DNA from 3 places in the Clostridium sp. DMHC 10 genome. Region 3 is predicted to be linked to each of the others. Evidence: riboswitches for the same ligand, from Rfam matches in the RefSeq annotation. Region 3 holds a riboswitch; each other region holds the start of a gene.
What was found. Region 3 has a riboswitch for S-adenosylmethionine ahead of AGR56_RS18465 (methionine ABC transporter ATP-binding protein). Riboswitches for the same ligand answer to the same signal wherever they lie in the genome.

Region 1 (5,311 bases), on a different contig from region 3:
AGAGTTTGAGAGTTTATCTAGTCTTTCTGCTGTGTTTCATTTAAATTCAAAGCTTACATTCCCAGAATTCTCAAAGGAACAGCTAGTGTTTTCTGGAGAAGAAATTGGGCATCCATTAATCGATGAAAAAACTAGGATATATAATGATGTTGATATGACAGATAGTATTTTTATAATTACTGGTTCAAATATGTCTGGAAAAACTACTTTTTTAAGAACAGTTGGAATTAATCTTGTTCTTGCATATGCAGGAGCACCAGTATGTGGCAAAAAGCTTACTTGCTCTGTTGTTGATATATATACCTCTATGAGAATAACTGATGATTTAAACAGGGGAATGTCTACTTTTTATGTTGAACTTATTAGAATGAAAAAGATGATAGAAAATATAAAAACAAAGCATCCAATGATTTTCTTAATAGATGAGATATTCCGTGGTACTAATTCGAATGACAGGATAGTAGGGGCAAAAAGTGTTCTTAAAAGTCTCAATGAAAAATGGGTATTTGGACTTATTTCTACTCATGACTTTGAATTATGCAATCTTGAGTATGATGATAAAAACAGAATTAAAAATTACCATTTCTCAGAAAGCTATGAGGGAAATAAAATAAAGTTTGATTATAAACTTAAAAAAGGACGTTCAGATACCACTAATGCTAAATATCTTATGAAAATGATTGGAATAGATATTATAGAGTAACATTATCATTTTCAGATATAATAAAATTTGCAAAAATCAATAGTGTTTTGAAAGATTAAAAATTTAGATCTATCTTTTAATGGTAGGTCTTTTTTTATGGAAATTAATTATAAAAAGCATTATGTAAAGAAAATTCTAGTATACATATAAGGTGATATTATATAAATTATTTATCTAGGAGGATTTTATGTATAAAGAAAGAATATCAGTATTCAAAGTTCTTTCAAATGTTATTTCTATCGGAGCAGGTAATATAGCGAAGTTTGTTTTGGCTATGCTTATACCATCCTTAGTATTTTTCATTATATGCCTTTTTTCGGGATTAATAACTGGCAGTGTAACTATACTATCTGGATTTTCTATAGGTGAAGTTTTACTTTGCATAATTGTATATTTGGTAATGATTTTTGCAATTTGTATACCGCTTAGTGTGGGAACTTATTATATAGCAAGAAATTATCAAGATACACATGAGATTGTATTTTCAGATATACTTGTTTGTTTTAAGAAGAATATGGTATTAAAATCAATAGGATTAAGCTTACTTATGACAATAATACTGATTGTAGGTTATATATTGCTTGTAATTCCAGGTGTAATACTTACTTATATGTTTATATTTGCATTTATCGTTATGATTGATAATCCTAAACTTGGAATTTTAGAAGTTATTAGCTTAAGTGCAAAGCTTTCTAAAGGATATAAGCTTAAAATTTTTGGATACAATATACTTTTAGGGATTATACCTGCACTTGTATATGTTTTGCTTAGAGGGAGTATAGTGGGAATTTTAATATATTTTATAATTTGTTTAGTTATATCAGCTTTCAATTTATTAGGTTTAGGCTTCTTTTATATGGATAGTTTAGACTGGTTACAAAATCAGGTGAAGTAATATTTTGAAACACCATTACGTTACTTGGAACATATAGTTATACAGTATGTATTTTATTTAAATCACTTCTTCAATATTATTATTTCTTTTAAATATAGAGCAGTGCCAATCCTTGACATTGAGTATATTTAGCTATATAATTTAACTAAACATATAAGAATACTATAAATTATCTTATCAAGAGTGGTGGAGGGACTGGCCCTGTGAAACCCGACAACCGGCATTAAAGAGAAATTATTGTGAAACTTAAATTATACATTATAAAAGGATGGAATTGGTAGAGATTTTTATGATGTATAAGTTAATAGTTGAATTAGTTTCACTATTGTATGCACGGTGTTAATTCCTGCAAAGTAATTTGGAAGATAAGAAAATGGTGATAAAAGTCTGTTATAAAAGCTGTTTTCTTTTAAAAGGAAAATGGCTTTTATTTTTGGAGAGGTGAATAATTTGAACGGAAAAGATAGGATAGATATTGTAAAAAACAAAAATTAATTTTGAAAAAGGATATAGAAGGAGAAAAAATTTTAGATATTGGCGGCGGCGGTGAAGGTGTAATTGGCGGTTTATATGGAAAAAGAGTAACAGCCATAGATAAAAGGCAAGATGAACTTGATGCTGCAGCAGAAGGACCGGTGAAAATGATTATGGATGCTTCAGATCTAAAATTTGAGGATAAATGTTTTGATGTGGCAACATCATTTTTTACAATGATGTTTATTGATAAAGATGAACATAAAAAGGTATTTAATGAAATATACAGAGTGATAAAAAGCGGTTCGAGTTTTGTATTGTGGGATGCGGTTATTCCAAAGGAGGATGATGGTAAAAAGGATATATTTATCATAGAACTTGAGATAGATACACCTAATGGTCTAATTGAGACATCATATGGTGTGATGAAAAAAAATAATGAGCAGGATTTAAAGTATTTTAAAAGACTAGGAAAAAAAGCTGGTTTTAAAATTGAAAGTGAAGAACAGTATGATAAGATATTCAAAATCGTATTTAAAAAACCATAGTAAAAAAATTAAGGAAGCCTAAATAAAAGATTTTAACACCTATATTGTCGTTAAAATCTTTTATAAATTATTTTATAAATACAGCATTTGTGTCTTTACAATTTACATTTTGTTTATTATATGTAAAAATTTCTCTCTTTTAAATCTAAAAATATTATAGGAACAACTAAAGATTTTACTTTATCTTTTATTGAGGCTATATCAACGCTTAATATAAGATCTCCGGCCTTAACTCTATCTTCACTTGAGACGTGAGCGGTGAAACCTTCACCTTTTAAGTTAACTGTATCAAGTCCAAAATGAATTAATACTTCTATACCATCACTATTTTTAATTGTAATTGCGTGTTTAGTTGGAAAGATGCTTGTCACTATACCATCGAAAGGAGAAAATACATTTCCATCTGAAGGTATTATTGCAAAACCATCACCCATCATGCGTTGAGAGAAGACGTCATCATCTACAGTATCTAAACTTATTATTTCACCAGATACTGGTACTAAAAAATTTGGTGATTTTTTCATTTTTTTTGTTTGTTATTATATTTTTTAATTTGCTGAACATTTTAATCCCTCCTGATTTTTAACCTAAATTATTTCTGATTTTTAGGATTTGTTTTAGATTTTTTTAAATATTGACTAAATATAACTTCAAATAACATAAGTACATTAGGATAAAAAGAATTTGGTATTTTATTTCTATCATCCATAACGTGCTTATCATATATTTTAAAATTAATAAAGGATAAGCTTGCTAAAGTATTATTTGTTTGATTTGTAAAAGATACTATTTTAATGTTGTTTTTTTGGCAAGTTTTGCAGCGTTTATAATAAAATCAGTTTCTCCGGATTTTGAAACTACAATTAATAATTTAGCATTTTGTGCATTTACATCGTAATTTTCGTATGCATCACTTAAAATACATCGGAAACCAGATATAAGTAATTTTTTATTTATGTATTCTATTATTGGTATAGAAAATCCTTGACCACAGGTATACATTATTTCATGCTTATTTTTTTCAAGTAAGTTTACAAATTTGTTTATATTGTCGATGTCTATTAGTGATAACAATTCATTTACATTTATGCCGAAGTATTCGTTGGTAACATCATTATTTTGCGGAATATTTTTAGCTTTTAGAGTGAAAAATAAATTGTAGTACATATCTAAGAATCCTGAATAACCTAATTTTTTAGACAAATTCATTATAGTTGAAGTGCTTGTATAATGTTTTTTGGCGATTCCCCTTACTCCAATTTTTTTAACAATTTGTATATTATTTATTATGTATATTAATATGTTTTCTTCTATTTTGGTAAGATGGTTTTTGTAAACTATTTTACTTATATCAATTTTAGCCATGATTCAATTCACCTCTTATATAAAGTATATTAAATAATTTTTTTTTTATACAAGAGTGTTGAAAATAAGGAACTGCCATGTGGATAATTACTATATTGGGACAGCTCCTTATTATTATTTTATTATTTTAATTCTGGCCAGTAATCTTTATTTGCCTCGATTAAATCATCTAATATTTTTTTTGCAACGGTTGCATTTGGAACAATTTTTGAAAGTGTAAGTGCTTGCCATAATTTTAAATAAGAGCCTTCAATCCAAGCATCTACAACTAATTTTTCAACAGATACCTGTTCTTCCATGAGTCCTTTTTGGAATTGAGGTATTTTGCCAACAGAAAGAGGTTCAGGACCAGTACTTCCGACTAAACAAGGTATTTCAACCATTGCTGTGCTATCAAAATTTACTATTGCGCCATTGTTTGGAACTATAAGAAGCATTCTTTCTTTTGTATTAAAAGCTATTGCAGTTGCAAGATCAACGATGAATGAAGCATGTTCTTCAACTTCAAGTTTTGAATTTTTAAAAGTTCCTTCTTTAACTATTTTTCTACATTCACTAAATACGAATTTTTCTCTACCGTCCATTACTTCATTAGCTCTTGTGTAGTTTTTATTTGAATGTTCTACAACAAAATCAGGATATAAATAGTATTTTAAATAAGTATTTGGGATTGTTTCTGGATCAAGAGCATATACATCTTTTGCTTTCTCATAAGTTTCAAGCCAACTAGCTTCATCACTTTTACGTTCTTCCTTATTTACAACATATCCATATTTTGAAATATGTTCTTTAAGTTTAGGCATTAAATCGTTACCAGATTTGTCCCTTACATCTGTCCACCAACCAAAATGGTTTAAGCCATAGTAGCGAACATAAAGATCTTTAAGGCTTTTTAGTCCTACTATTTGAGCCATACGATTTTCTAGTCCAACTGGCATATCACAAATATTTAGTATCTTTGAATTAGGTCTTAATCTTCTAGTTGCTTCTGCTACTATTGCAGCTGGATTTGAGTAGTTAAGCATCCAAGCATTTTGAGAGTATTTTTCCATATAATCAAGTATTTCTATAACTCCGCCGATAGATCTCATTCCATAAGCAATTCCTCCGGGTCCACAAGTTTCTTGTCCAACTACGTCATATTTAAGCGGTATCTTTTCGTCAAGTTCACGCATAGCATATTTTCCAACTCTTATATGTGCCATTACAAAGTCTATATCAGTAAAGGCTTCTTCAGGTTCTGTAGTAGCCTTGAATTCAATTTCAGGAGCTTTTTCTTTTAGAATTATTTTGCAAGCTTCTGCTACAATATCCTGTCTCTCTTTA
Region 2 (5,311 bases), on a different contig from region 3:
AAATATTTTGTAATTGCTCAACAGAATTTGGTGCTAAACCTAATGAGCATACTTGCCCAATATGCATGGGACTTCCAGGAACACTTCCTGTTTTAAATGAAGAAGTTGTTCACCTTGCAGTAAAAGCAGGAGAGGCACTTAATTGTAAAATAAATAAGTTAAATAAGATGGATAGAAAAAATTACTTTTATCCAGATCTTCCAAAGGCATATCAAATATCTCAATTTGATTTACCTATATGCGGCAGCGGATATGTAGAAATACATACAAAGGATGGAATGAGAAAAGTAAGACTTAATAGAATTCACATAGAAGAGGATGCTGGCAAACTTGTTCACATGGAATATGAACCTTATTCACTTATAGACTATAACCGTGTTGGAGTTCCTCTTATAGAAATAGTTTCTGAACCAGATATGCGTTCACCAGAAGAAGCAGTTGAGTTTATGAAGACATTAAGAGCAATACTTCAGTATGCAAATATATCGGATTGTCGTATGGATCAAGGTTCAATGAGATGTGATGCGAACATATCCTTAAGAGAATTTGGAAAAGAAGAATACAACACTAAGGTTGAAATAAAAAACATAAACTCTTTTAAAGAACTTCAAAAAGCCCTTGAAAAGGAGGAAAAACGTCAGAAGGAACTTTATGATTTTGGAGAAGGCTTCAGAATAAAACAAGAAACAAGAAGATGGGATGCAGGAAAAGGAAAAACTGTAACCATGAGAACTAAGGAAGATGCTAACGATTATAGATATTTCCCTGAACCAGATATAATTCCTATAGTTATAAAGGATGAATTAATTAAAAATGTAAATGAAGAAATGCCAGAGCTTCCAGTTGATAGAACAAAAAGATTTAAAGATCAGTACAATCTTACAGATAAAGAAGTGGAAATACTTGTAGAAGATAAGGCATTATCCGATTATTTTGAAAAAGTTGTATCCTTGGGAGCAGACAGTAAAACAACTTCAAACTGGATGCTTGGAGATATGCTTAGATTAATGAGAGAAACAGAAACAGATTCCAAGAACATACCTGTATCTCCTGAAAGTATGAAGGAGCTTTTTGATATGATTAAGGGCAAGGCAGTAAGTAATACTGCTGCAAAAGAGGTATTTGAAGAAATGTTTAAGACTTCTAAAGAGCCTAAAGTTATAGTTGAAGAAAAAGGATTATCACAAATAAGTGACAGTAGTGCCCTCGAAAACTTAGTAGATGAGGTACTTAAAAATAATGAAAAATCTGTTGTGGATTATAAGGCAGGTAAGGTTCAAGCTATAGGCTATCTTGTAGGTCAGGTTATGAAGGCAAGTAAAGGAAAAGCAAATCCGCCTATGGTTAAAGAAATATTAGAAAAAAAACTTAGCAATTTATAAAATGTAAAGGAAATACCCTCATATTCATAAAAATACGAGGGTGTTTCTTTTTAGCTTCTTGGATCACTATTAGTATTAGAGTTTTTGTTCCTTTTTCGTTTTGATTTATCGTATGTTAGCCCAATTTCATCTGACAATTCCTGAGTCATTTTTTCTAGTGCACTTTTTGTTTTTTGACCAGCTTTTTTATTATCTTTACTATTCTTATTACCTTTGTGAGCCATATAAAAGAACCTCCATGATATTCTTATTTTAAATTAAAGTATTTTAAGGATTTGTACAAAATATATTATAACCAAAAGCAATAATTTTATTAGTGTTTATATTTTAACCTTTTAGGTCTTTATCTCTAGTATTAACAGATTATTAATACTTTTTTAAAGGTTATATTATACCATTTACAAGAATGTTGTGGTATAAATGTTTTTAATGTTAATAAAGAAGGCTAAATTTACATTTATGATAAGGAGTGGATTGTAATGAGTTTTTCAAATAAAACAGTATTAGGTACTATAGGAGGTTTAATTATTGCTTTTTTAGCAATAACATTGTTTATTAAAATTCTTCCTGTCATTTTAGTGGTGGGCTTAACTATTTGGGGAGTATTTAAAATAACTAAATGGTTTGAAAGTAAAAGCAATAAGAAAATGGAATTTAGTAAAAAAGATGAGGTAACATCGGAATTCTCAAGTGAAGATAAAGGCTTTGGATATGATAAAGACAATGTAGTAGATGTTGATTATACTGAAGTTAAAAAATAATATTTTAATAAAAAAGTATAATTTAAACTGGTGCATATATAAAAAGGATGATATAATTTAATAAAAGAATTAACGTGTCAAAAAACTTAATATTGTTTCTTATCAAGAGTGGTGGAGGGACTGGCCCTGTGAAACCCAACAACCAGCATTTTTCATTTGAATGTATGGTGTTAATTCCTGCAAATTTATTTGAGAGATAAGAGAGAAGTACATTTTAGAAATTAAAAAACTGTTTTTCTTATTGAAAAGCGGTTTTATTTTTTTATAGGAGATGATAAAATGCCTAATTTAAGCAATAAACTTGATTGGTTTACAGAATCAGTAATAAGAAAAATGACAAGAATATCTAATGATTATGGTGCTATTAATTTATCTCAAGGTTTTCCAGATTGGGAGCCTCCAAAAGCTATAACTGAAGCGCTTAAAGAAGCAGCAAGTCATGGACCTCATCAATATGAAATTACCTGGGGGTCAAATGAATTTAGAGAAAAGCTGGCAAAAAAGCAGGAAAAATATATGGGCATTGAAATAAACCCCAATGAAAATATAGTAGTTACCTGCGGAAGTACCGAAGCCATGATGGTAGCTATGATGTCTGTTTGCGATAGAGGCGATAAGGTTATTGTATTCTCACCATTTTATGAAAACTATGGAGCAGATGCAATACTTTGTGGAGCAGAACCTATATATATTCCACTCATTCCACCAAAATTTAATTTTGATAAAGAAGTTTTAAAAAAAGCATTTGAGGAGAAACCTAAAGCTTTAATACTATGTAATCCATCTAACCCTGTTGGAAAAGTATTTACAAGAGATGAGCTTTTATATATAAGTGATCTGGCTAAAAAATATGATACTTTTGTAATAACAGATGAGGTTTATGAACATATTGTATATAAGCCTTATAAACATACCTATATAGCGTCGCTTCCAGGAATGAAGGAAAGAACTATATCCTGTAGTTCACTTTCTAAAACTTATTCTATAACTGGGTGGAGACTTGGATATATTATAGCCGATAAGAAAATAGTCGATAACTGCAAAAAAAGTTCATGATTTCTTGACGGTAGGGGCAGCAGCACCGCTTCAAAAAGCTGCCTGTGCTGGTCTTAGTCTTGGAGAGGATTACTATGAAGAATTGATTGAAATTTATGGTAGAAAAAAACAGCTTTTTTTAAATGGCTTAGAGGAAGCAAAACTCAAATATTTTGAACCTCAAGGTGCGTATTATGTTTTAGTCGATATATCAGAGTTTGGTGAAAAAAGTGATTATAAATTCTGTCAGTGGCTTGCAAAGGAAGTAGGGGTAGCAGCAGTACCGGGGTCAAGTTTCTTTAAGGAGGATGTGAACAATTACATTAGATTTCACTTTGCTAAAAAAGATGAAACTTTAATAGAAGCAATAAAAAGATTAAAAAAAATTAAGGCGCTATAAAGAAGTTGACATTTGATTTTTATTGATTTATATTTATTGTGGTAATTATATAATTTTTATTAGTAAATTGTCATTTGTTCTCATAAAATCTCGATGCTTCTATGAATTTTATGAAAACAAATAACTGATTTACTTAAAAATTTACATAATATGAATTATAAGAAAGAAGGGACTCGCACTTGGTATATTTTGATAATAGTGCAACTACTGAGCCTCTTAAAGAAGTTTCAGAAATAATGAAGGATGTTTTTTATAATTATTATGGAAATCCGTCATCACTTCACTCTTTAGGTAAAAAGGCAGAGGATAAGTTAATAGAATCAAGAAAAATTTTGGCAGATACGATAGGGGCAGAAGAAAGTGAAATTATATTTACTTCTGGTGGAAGTGAATGCAATAATTTTTTAATAAAAGGTTTTGTAAAACCAGGATTACATATTATAACTTCTAAAATAGAGCACCCTAGTGTTTTAAACACTTTTGCTCAGCTTGAAAGATGGGGAGTAAAGGTTACATATATAGATGTGGATGATAAAGGAAAAATAAAACTTCAAGATCTTGAAAATAGCATAACAAAGGATACTGTTCTTGTAAGCATTATGCATGTTAACAATGAAACGGGTACTATTCAGGATATTAAAGCTATAAGTAAGACTATAAAAGCAAAAAGTTCAAGAGTAAAGTTTCATGTAGATGCAGTACAAAGCTATGGAAAGCTAAAGATAAATCCTAAAAAGATGGGGATAGATTTGCTTTCAACGAGTTCACATAAGATATATGGACCAAGAGGAATAGGTTTTGCCTATGTAAGAAAGGGACTTGTACCAGAGCCTTTAATAGCGGGCGGGGGGCAGGAATTTGGTTTAAGAGCAGGAACAGAGAATCTTCCGGCTATTGCAGCTTTTTGCTTATGCAGCAAAAAATATACATCAAAATATGGAAGAAAATTATGTTAAGGTAAAGAAATTAAAAGAATATTTTATAGACAAAATTTTTAAAATTGATGATATTAGAATTAACTGCGGATTGGGTGATGATTTTCTCCCACATGTAGTTAATGTTTCCTTCAATGGAGTAAGAGGAGAAGTACTTGTTCATGCACTTGAAGAAAAAGACATATATGTATCTACTGGCTCAGCATGTTCATCAAAGAAAAAACATATAAGTCATGTTTTAGCGGCAATGGGAATAGAAAACTGCTACATGGATGGTGCTTTAAGATTTAGTTTTTCTCCCAGAAATACAATTGAAGAAATAGATTATGCAGTAGAAAATTTAGAAAAAATACTTAAGTTTTTGAGGAGAATAAAAAAATGAAAAAGCTAATAATGGTTAAATATGCCTCCGAAATTTTTCTAAAAGGTTTAAATAAGGGGAAATTTGAAAAAAAGTTAAGAGACAATATGAAAAGATCATTAAAGGGTTTGGAATATACTTTTGTTCATGATTCCGGAAGATGGTTTTTAGAAGGCAGCAATGTTGATGAAATTATAGAAAGATTAATGAAGGTATTTGGAATCGCTGAAATTTGTGTGGTATCACAGATAGAAACAGATTATGATGCTATAAAAGCACAGGCACTTGAAGAAGTAAAGGAAAGCGGAGCTAAAACTTTCAAAATAGAGACTAACAGAGCAAACAAAACATTCGCATATAATTCAATGGAGATAAATAGAGAGGTTGGAGCTTATGTTCTAGATAACCTTCAGGATATAACTGTAGATATACATAAT
Region 3 (5,311 bases):
AATCGACATTAATAACATTCCTATAATAATTGAAATAACTCTTAGAACTATACTGTTGAAAACTGGTAATAAGTGATTTAACATCAAAATATCCATGAATGTTCCAATAACAAGCATATTAGAAATAGTGCCCCAACCTATTTTTTCTCCTGCAATATAATCTACTATAATTACAATTGCACTAACTATTATACTTGCTTGACCCATTGTTATATTCATCATCTTAGATAATCCTTGATGAAATACATCCCATGGCTGAAGTCCCAAATTTCCATTTATAGTCATAACTGTACCAATAGAACACAATAAAAGACCTATAAATAACTTTAAAAAAATTAATGTTCCTTTTTTCATAATTAGCCCCCCTTTGTAAATAGACAACATTAACTTGAAAATTGCAAGTTCCAAGTTTATCCTGGCAAAATAGGATTTGACTCAGAGTACAGAGTACAATTGACATAGTACAGTGAAGGTTAACTTTCTTCCGTTTCACTACAGAAAGTCTTAAACTTAATGATGACGCCAATTTTTAAAATTGCCTATTTTTTAGCTTAGCAAAGCTAAACATAATTAATTATATGATATTTTTTTAATATTTTAAAGTTTTTTTTTATGAATTATCAACTTTCATTTTGTATTTAGCATATTTTTGTAATAGAAATGTCGTTATAATAATAATTATTCAATTTCAAATTCACTGTAACCATAGTTAACCAACAGGAATTAATGGTGATATGTAATATATTATATAAAAATTTAGTTAACCGCAAAATTCACACCTAAAATTCCGTAGGCACGGAGGAATTTTTTTCCTTGCACCACTGTGGTAGCAACGCAACAATGCTGAAGAAGCGGTTTAAAAAAATCCTAATAAATCTTGGTTCAAAAATCATAAAACACTTAGATATTTCAATCTGTCTGAGCAATAGCGAGTTATTAAAATACCTTAGTGTTTTATGATTTTTCAACCTTAGATTTATAGGATTTATTATTAAAAGTGCTTTTATATTGTTCTAGAAGGATAATGGCTTACGCCCAAATCCCGCGTATGTGTATGCGACGAAGCATTGTTACTTTGCAATATTTTTAAAAAGCCGGAACTTCTGCTCCCTTATATATATCCTTTAAAAGCTTTTTTACCTTTTCAGTTTGATAAACTTCAACTAATTTTTTTAAAGCCTTATTGTTTTTATCTTTGCTTCTAACTGCAATTATATTGAAATAGTTCTTAACTGAAGGTTTTTTTGTACTTTCTATATAAATTGAATCCTTTAAAGGACTAAAGCCTGCATCTACTGCAACTCCACTGTTTATAGCTGCTGCATCAACATCTTTTAATGATCTTGGAATTTGTGTTGCTACAAGCTCAACTATCTTCACATTTTTAGGGTTTTCAGCTATATCTTTTACTGTAGGTAATACTCCTACACCATCTTTTAACTTTATTACGCCTGCATCTTGAAGTAATATAAGAGCTCTACCACCATTTGTAGGATCATTAGGTATTGCTATTTTAGCTCCATTTTTTAAATCCTTAACTTTTTTTATACTATCTGAATATATTCCCATAGGTGCTAAAACGGTATTTCCAATAGATACAATATCCAATTTATGATCCTTCTTGAACTTGTTAAAATATGCGATGGTTTGGAATGAATTTGCATCTATATCCCCGTCATTCAAAGCCTCGTTTGGCCTTATATAATCAGAAAAACTTACAATTTTAAGTTCAATGTTATCTTTCTTAAGGTCCTCTTTTAAAGCATCCCATATTTTATGGTCATCGCCTGTAATTCCTAATTTAATAACTTGTTTTTTATTACTATTTGCTAATGTACTTGATTGACATCCCGATAGTAAACCTAAGCTTAATGATAATGTTAAAAATAATGCTGCGACTCTTTTTATTTTCATTTTTCTTCCCCCTAATTTAAAATAACTTATTTTTAGTGACTTAACTTTTTTAATAAAAATTCACCTAAACCTTGTATTAAACTTACAAGTATTAATAAAATGATAATTGTAACTACCATAATATCTGTTTTAAAGTACTGATAGCCATATCTTATAGCAAAATCGCCAAGTCCACCGCCGCCTACGGTTCCTGCAACTGCTGAAAAACTAATTAAACTTACAGTAGTAATTGTAAGGGCATAAATAATTTGTGGAAGGCCCTCCTTTAATAAAACTCTATATATTATTTCAAAGGGACTAGACCCCATAGCTTCTGCTGCTTCAATAACGCCTTTATCAATATCCAAAAGTGCTGATTCTATCTGTCTTGCAACAAAAGGTGCTGTTCCAAAAACAAGTGGCACTACTGCACCCTTAACACCTATTGTTGTTCCAACTAAAAGTCTTGTTAATGGTATAATTGCTGCAATCAATATTACAAATGGAATTGAACGAAATGCATTTATTATTTTACCAATTATATTATAAACAACTTTATTCTCAAGTATATTTTTAGGACGTGTTACCACAAGTGCTACTCCAACAGGTATACCGATAATTGTAGAAATTACACCTGACACAGCTACCATTATTAATGTTTCTTTAAGTGCCGTTATCATATCTGGAAAAAGCTCTACAACATTAGGCATAATCGTGTTCAAAAGATTCCCCATACTTTATCACCTCCACATATATACTGTTTCCATTTAAATATTTAATGGCTCCATTAATTCCTTCTCTAAAACCACTAAATTTAACAACAAGATTGCCTATAGGCGTACCTTGTATTATTTCAATATTTCCAGAAATGATATTTGCATCTACCTTAAACCTTCTAGAAATTTCAGAAATAAAGGCTTCTTCAGCATTTGAACCTACAAAAGATAGCTTTGCCACTATATCATTTTCTGAAAATTTACTAGCAAATTCTTTACCTTCAATGAGTTCATAAACTTTATCATAATGGAATACTGTAGCCATAAATTTTTTAGTCATCTTTGCTTTAGGATTAGTAAATATTTGTACTATATCTCCCTTTTCAACAATTTCTCCTTCTTCCATTACAATTACTCTCTGGCAAATATCCTTAACAACATCCATTTGATGTGTAATAATAACTATTGTAAGTCCAAGCTTTTCATTAATTTCTTTGATTAACTTTAGTATAGATTGAGTAGTTTCAGGATCCAAAGCCGAAGTAGCTTCATCGCATAAAAGAACCTGAGGATCATTAGCAAGCGCTCTTGCAATAGCAACCCTTTGCTTTTGTCCACCACTAAGCTGAGATGGATAATTTAAAGCTTTGTCCTCTAAGCCTACCAAGCCTAAAAGACTATTTACTTTATTAGCTATATCTTTTTTATTCAACCCTTTTCCTTTAAGCGGGTAAGCTACATTATCAAACACATTTCTTCTAGCCATTAAATTAAAATGCTGAAAAATCATCCCTATCTTTTCTCTTACTTTTCTCAATTCCTTTTGGGATAACTTTGTCAAATCTTTATCATCAACTATAACCTGACCGCTAGTAGGTTTTTCAAGCAAATTTATGCATCTAACAAGAGTACTTTTGCCCGCGCCGCTATATCCAATAATTCCCAAAACTTCTCCATTTTCTACTTCTAAACTTACATCCTTAACAGCTTCAACTTTTTTGCCTCCATCTTCATAAACTTTTATTATATTTTTTAGTTCAATCACAATAATCCCCCTTTCCAAAATTCACGATATAAAAAATCCTCTTCCAAAAAGAAGAGGACAATATTAATAAAAAAAAACCAGCGGAAGGGTTCTATTATTAAATACCTTCCCTCATCTTTCAGAATTTTAATCTGCAGGATTTATGCACCTTTGCATGCAAATGAAACACGCTGGTTGCTGAAACGTCATCGGGCCAGCCCCTCAGTCTCTCTCGATAAGGATTTTATTCAATTTTTTTGTTATAAACAATATACAAAAAAGAGAAGGAAAAATCACCTTAACTTTTGGCTTTAGACGAAAAGTTCACCTTTGACGTGCAAAGCATCGTCAAACCCTTCACTTTTCACATAAGTGAAAAAGTTAGTCTTTTAATGAGCAAGGCAAGTTAAAACCCTTAACTTGAATTAGTTCGCAATATTTCTAAATTGCGTACAAAATAATAATTATTCACTATACTTTTAAAATTTATTAAAGTGGAGCTTATCATAAAGTAAATCTTTATCTTCATAGGCCTTTTTCTCTTCATCAGGATAGCCTATTGATATCATGCATTCAACGTTGTATTTTTCAGGTATATCTAAAAGTTTTTTTATGTAATCGGAAGTTGTTTCAGTTTCAGTATGCATTCTTTCATGAACTTGAACCCAGCAAGAGCCAAGACCCATTGAGTGTGCAGTTAAATGAAGTATAGTTGCTGCGATGGAGGCATCTTCCACCCAAACGTCAATATTTTTATCAGCGAGAACAACTATTGCAAGAGGAGCGCCTTTTAAAAATTGACTTCCAAATTCTCTACTTTGAGAGAGACCTTCAAGTAAATTTTTATCTGTGACAGCTATAAATTCCCATGGTCTTCTTCCTTTAGAGGATGGTGATAAAAGAGCTGCTTTTAAAAGCGTATCAATTTTTTCTTTTTCAATTTCTTTATCTTTGTATTTTCTAATGCTTCTTCTTGTCTTTAATAAATCAATCATCGTATAACCTCCAAACAATGTATTTAAAATAATAATACTATAAAACCTTAACTAATTAAATAATTAAAATTTTTATAATAATTTATATACCCTACATATTAAAGCAATAAATGGGTGAAACTAATTAATGCTAGATAAATTTATTACCCTAAAGATAAACTGCATGAAAATGTTACTTTTATGAATTTTAGTGCATATAAATTTCGGTGGTTTATAGGGTCAAGTAATTAAAAGGAGGAATTAAAATGAGAGATAAGGACGAAATAATATGTGGATGTTTTGATCTTAAGGTTGAAGACATAATGAAGGCTGTGGAGAATGGAGCTACAACATATGATGAGGTGCAAGAAGCTACTCAAGTTGGTACTGCTTGTGGTCAATGTGAAGATGAAGTTAAAGAATTAATTGATGAATTACTAGCACAAAAGTAAAAAGGTGAAGTAACAATGCTTCGTCGCGTTAAAAAAGTCCTATAAATCTAAGGTAAAAAATCACAAAATCCTAAGATATTTCAATAACTCGCTGAAAAGATGCTCATACAATTGAAATATCTAAGTATTTTGTGATTTTTTTACCAAGATTTATTAGGACTTTTTTTAAATCGCTCCTTCAGCATTGTTACTTCGCTCCCACGGTAGTGCAAGGAAAAAATTTTAGTGCCTACGGAATTTTAGGTGAGAAGC

Region 1: another riboswitch for S-adenosylmethionine. It lies ahead of AGR56_RS03410 (class I SAM-dependent methyltransferase); the one in region 3 lies ahead of AGR56_RS18465 (methionine ABC transporter ATP-binding protein).
Region 2: another riboswitch for S-adenosylmethionine. It lies ahead of AGR56_RS12215 (pyridoxal phosphate-dependent aminotransferase); the one in region 3 lies ahead of AGR56_RS18465 (methionine ABC transporter ATP-binding protein).

The regions. Positions count from the first base shown of each region.
Region 1 is NZ_LGVB01000015.1:295,091-300,401, forward strand. It holds gene AGR56_RS03400 (MutS family DNA mismatch repair protein) at 1-703, shown strand, start outside; gene AGR56_RS03405 (hypothetical protein) at 891-1,598, shown strand; SAM riboswitch class I at 1,770-1,970, shown strand; gene AGR56_RS03410 (class I SAM-dependent methyltransferase) at 2,096-2,620, shown strand; partial or broken gene AGR56_RS03415 (PTS glucose transporter subunit IIA) at 2,688-3,184, opposite strand; partial or broken gene AGR56_RS03420 (MurR/RpiR family transcriptional regulator) at 3,213-3,985, opposite strand; gene AGR56_RS03425 (6-phospho-alpha-glucosidase) at 4,108-5,311, opposite strand, start outside.
Region 2 is NZ_LGVB01000015.1:2,110,058-2,115,368, forward strand. It holds gene gatB (Asp-tRNA(Asn)/Glu-tRNA(Gln) amidotransferase subunit GatB) at 1-1,382, shown strand, start outside; gene AGR56_RS19600 (small, acid-soluble spore protein, alpha/beta type) at 1,433-1,606, opposite strand; gene AGR56_RS12210 (hypothetical protein) at 1,862-2,143, shown strand; SAM riboswitch class I at 2,240-2,346, shown strand; partial or broken gene AGR56_RS12215 (pyridoxal phosphate-dependent aminotransferase) at 2,423-3,578, shown strand; partial or broken gene AGR56_RS12220 (cysteine desulfurase family protein) at 3,815-4,895, shown strand; gene thiI (tRNA uracil 4-sulfurtransferase ThiI) at 4,892-5,311, shown strand, end outside.
Region 3 is NZ_LGVB01000016.1:229,477-234,787, reverse strand. It holds gene AGR56_RS18480 (membrane protein) at 1-354, opposite strand, end outside; gene AGR56_RS18475 (MetQ/NlpA family ABC transporter substrate-binding protein) at 1,087-1,914, opposite strand; gene AGR56_RS18470 (methionine ABC transporter permease) at 1,947-2,627, opposite strand; gene AGR56_RS18465 (methionine ABC transporter ATP-binding protein) at 2,596-3,654, opposite strand; SAM riboswitch class I at 3,763-3,875, opposite strand; gene AGR56_RS18460 (nitroreductase family protein) at 4,113-4,628, opposite strand; gene AGR56_RS18455 ((2Fe-2S)-binding protein) at 4,874-5,059, shown strand.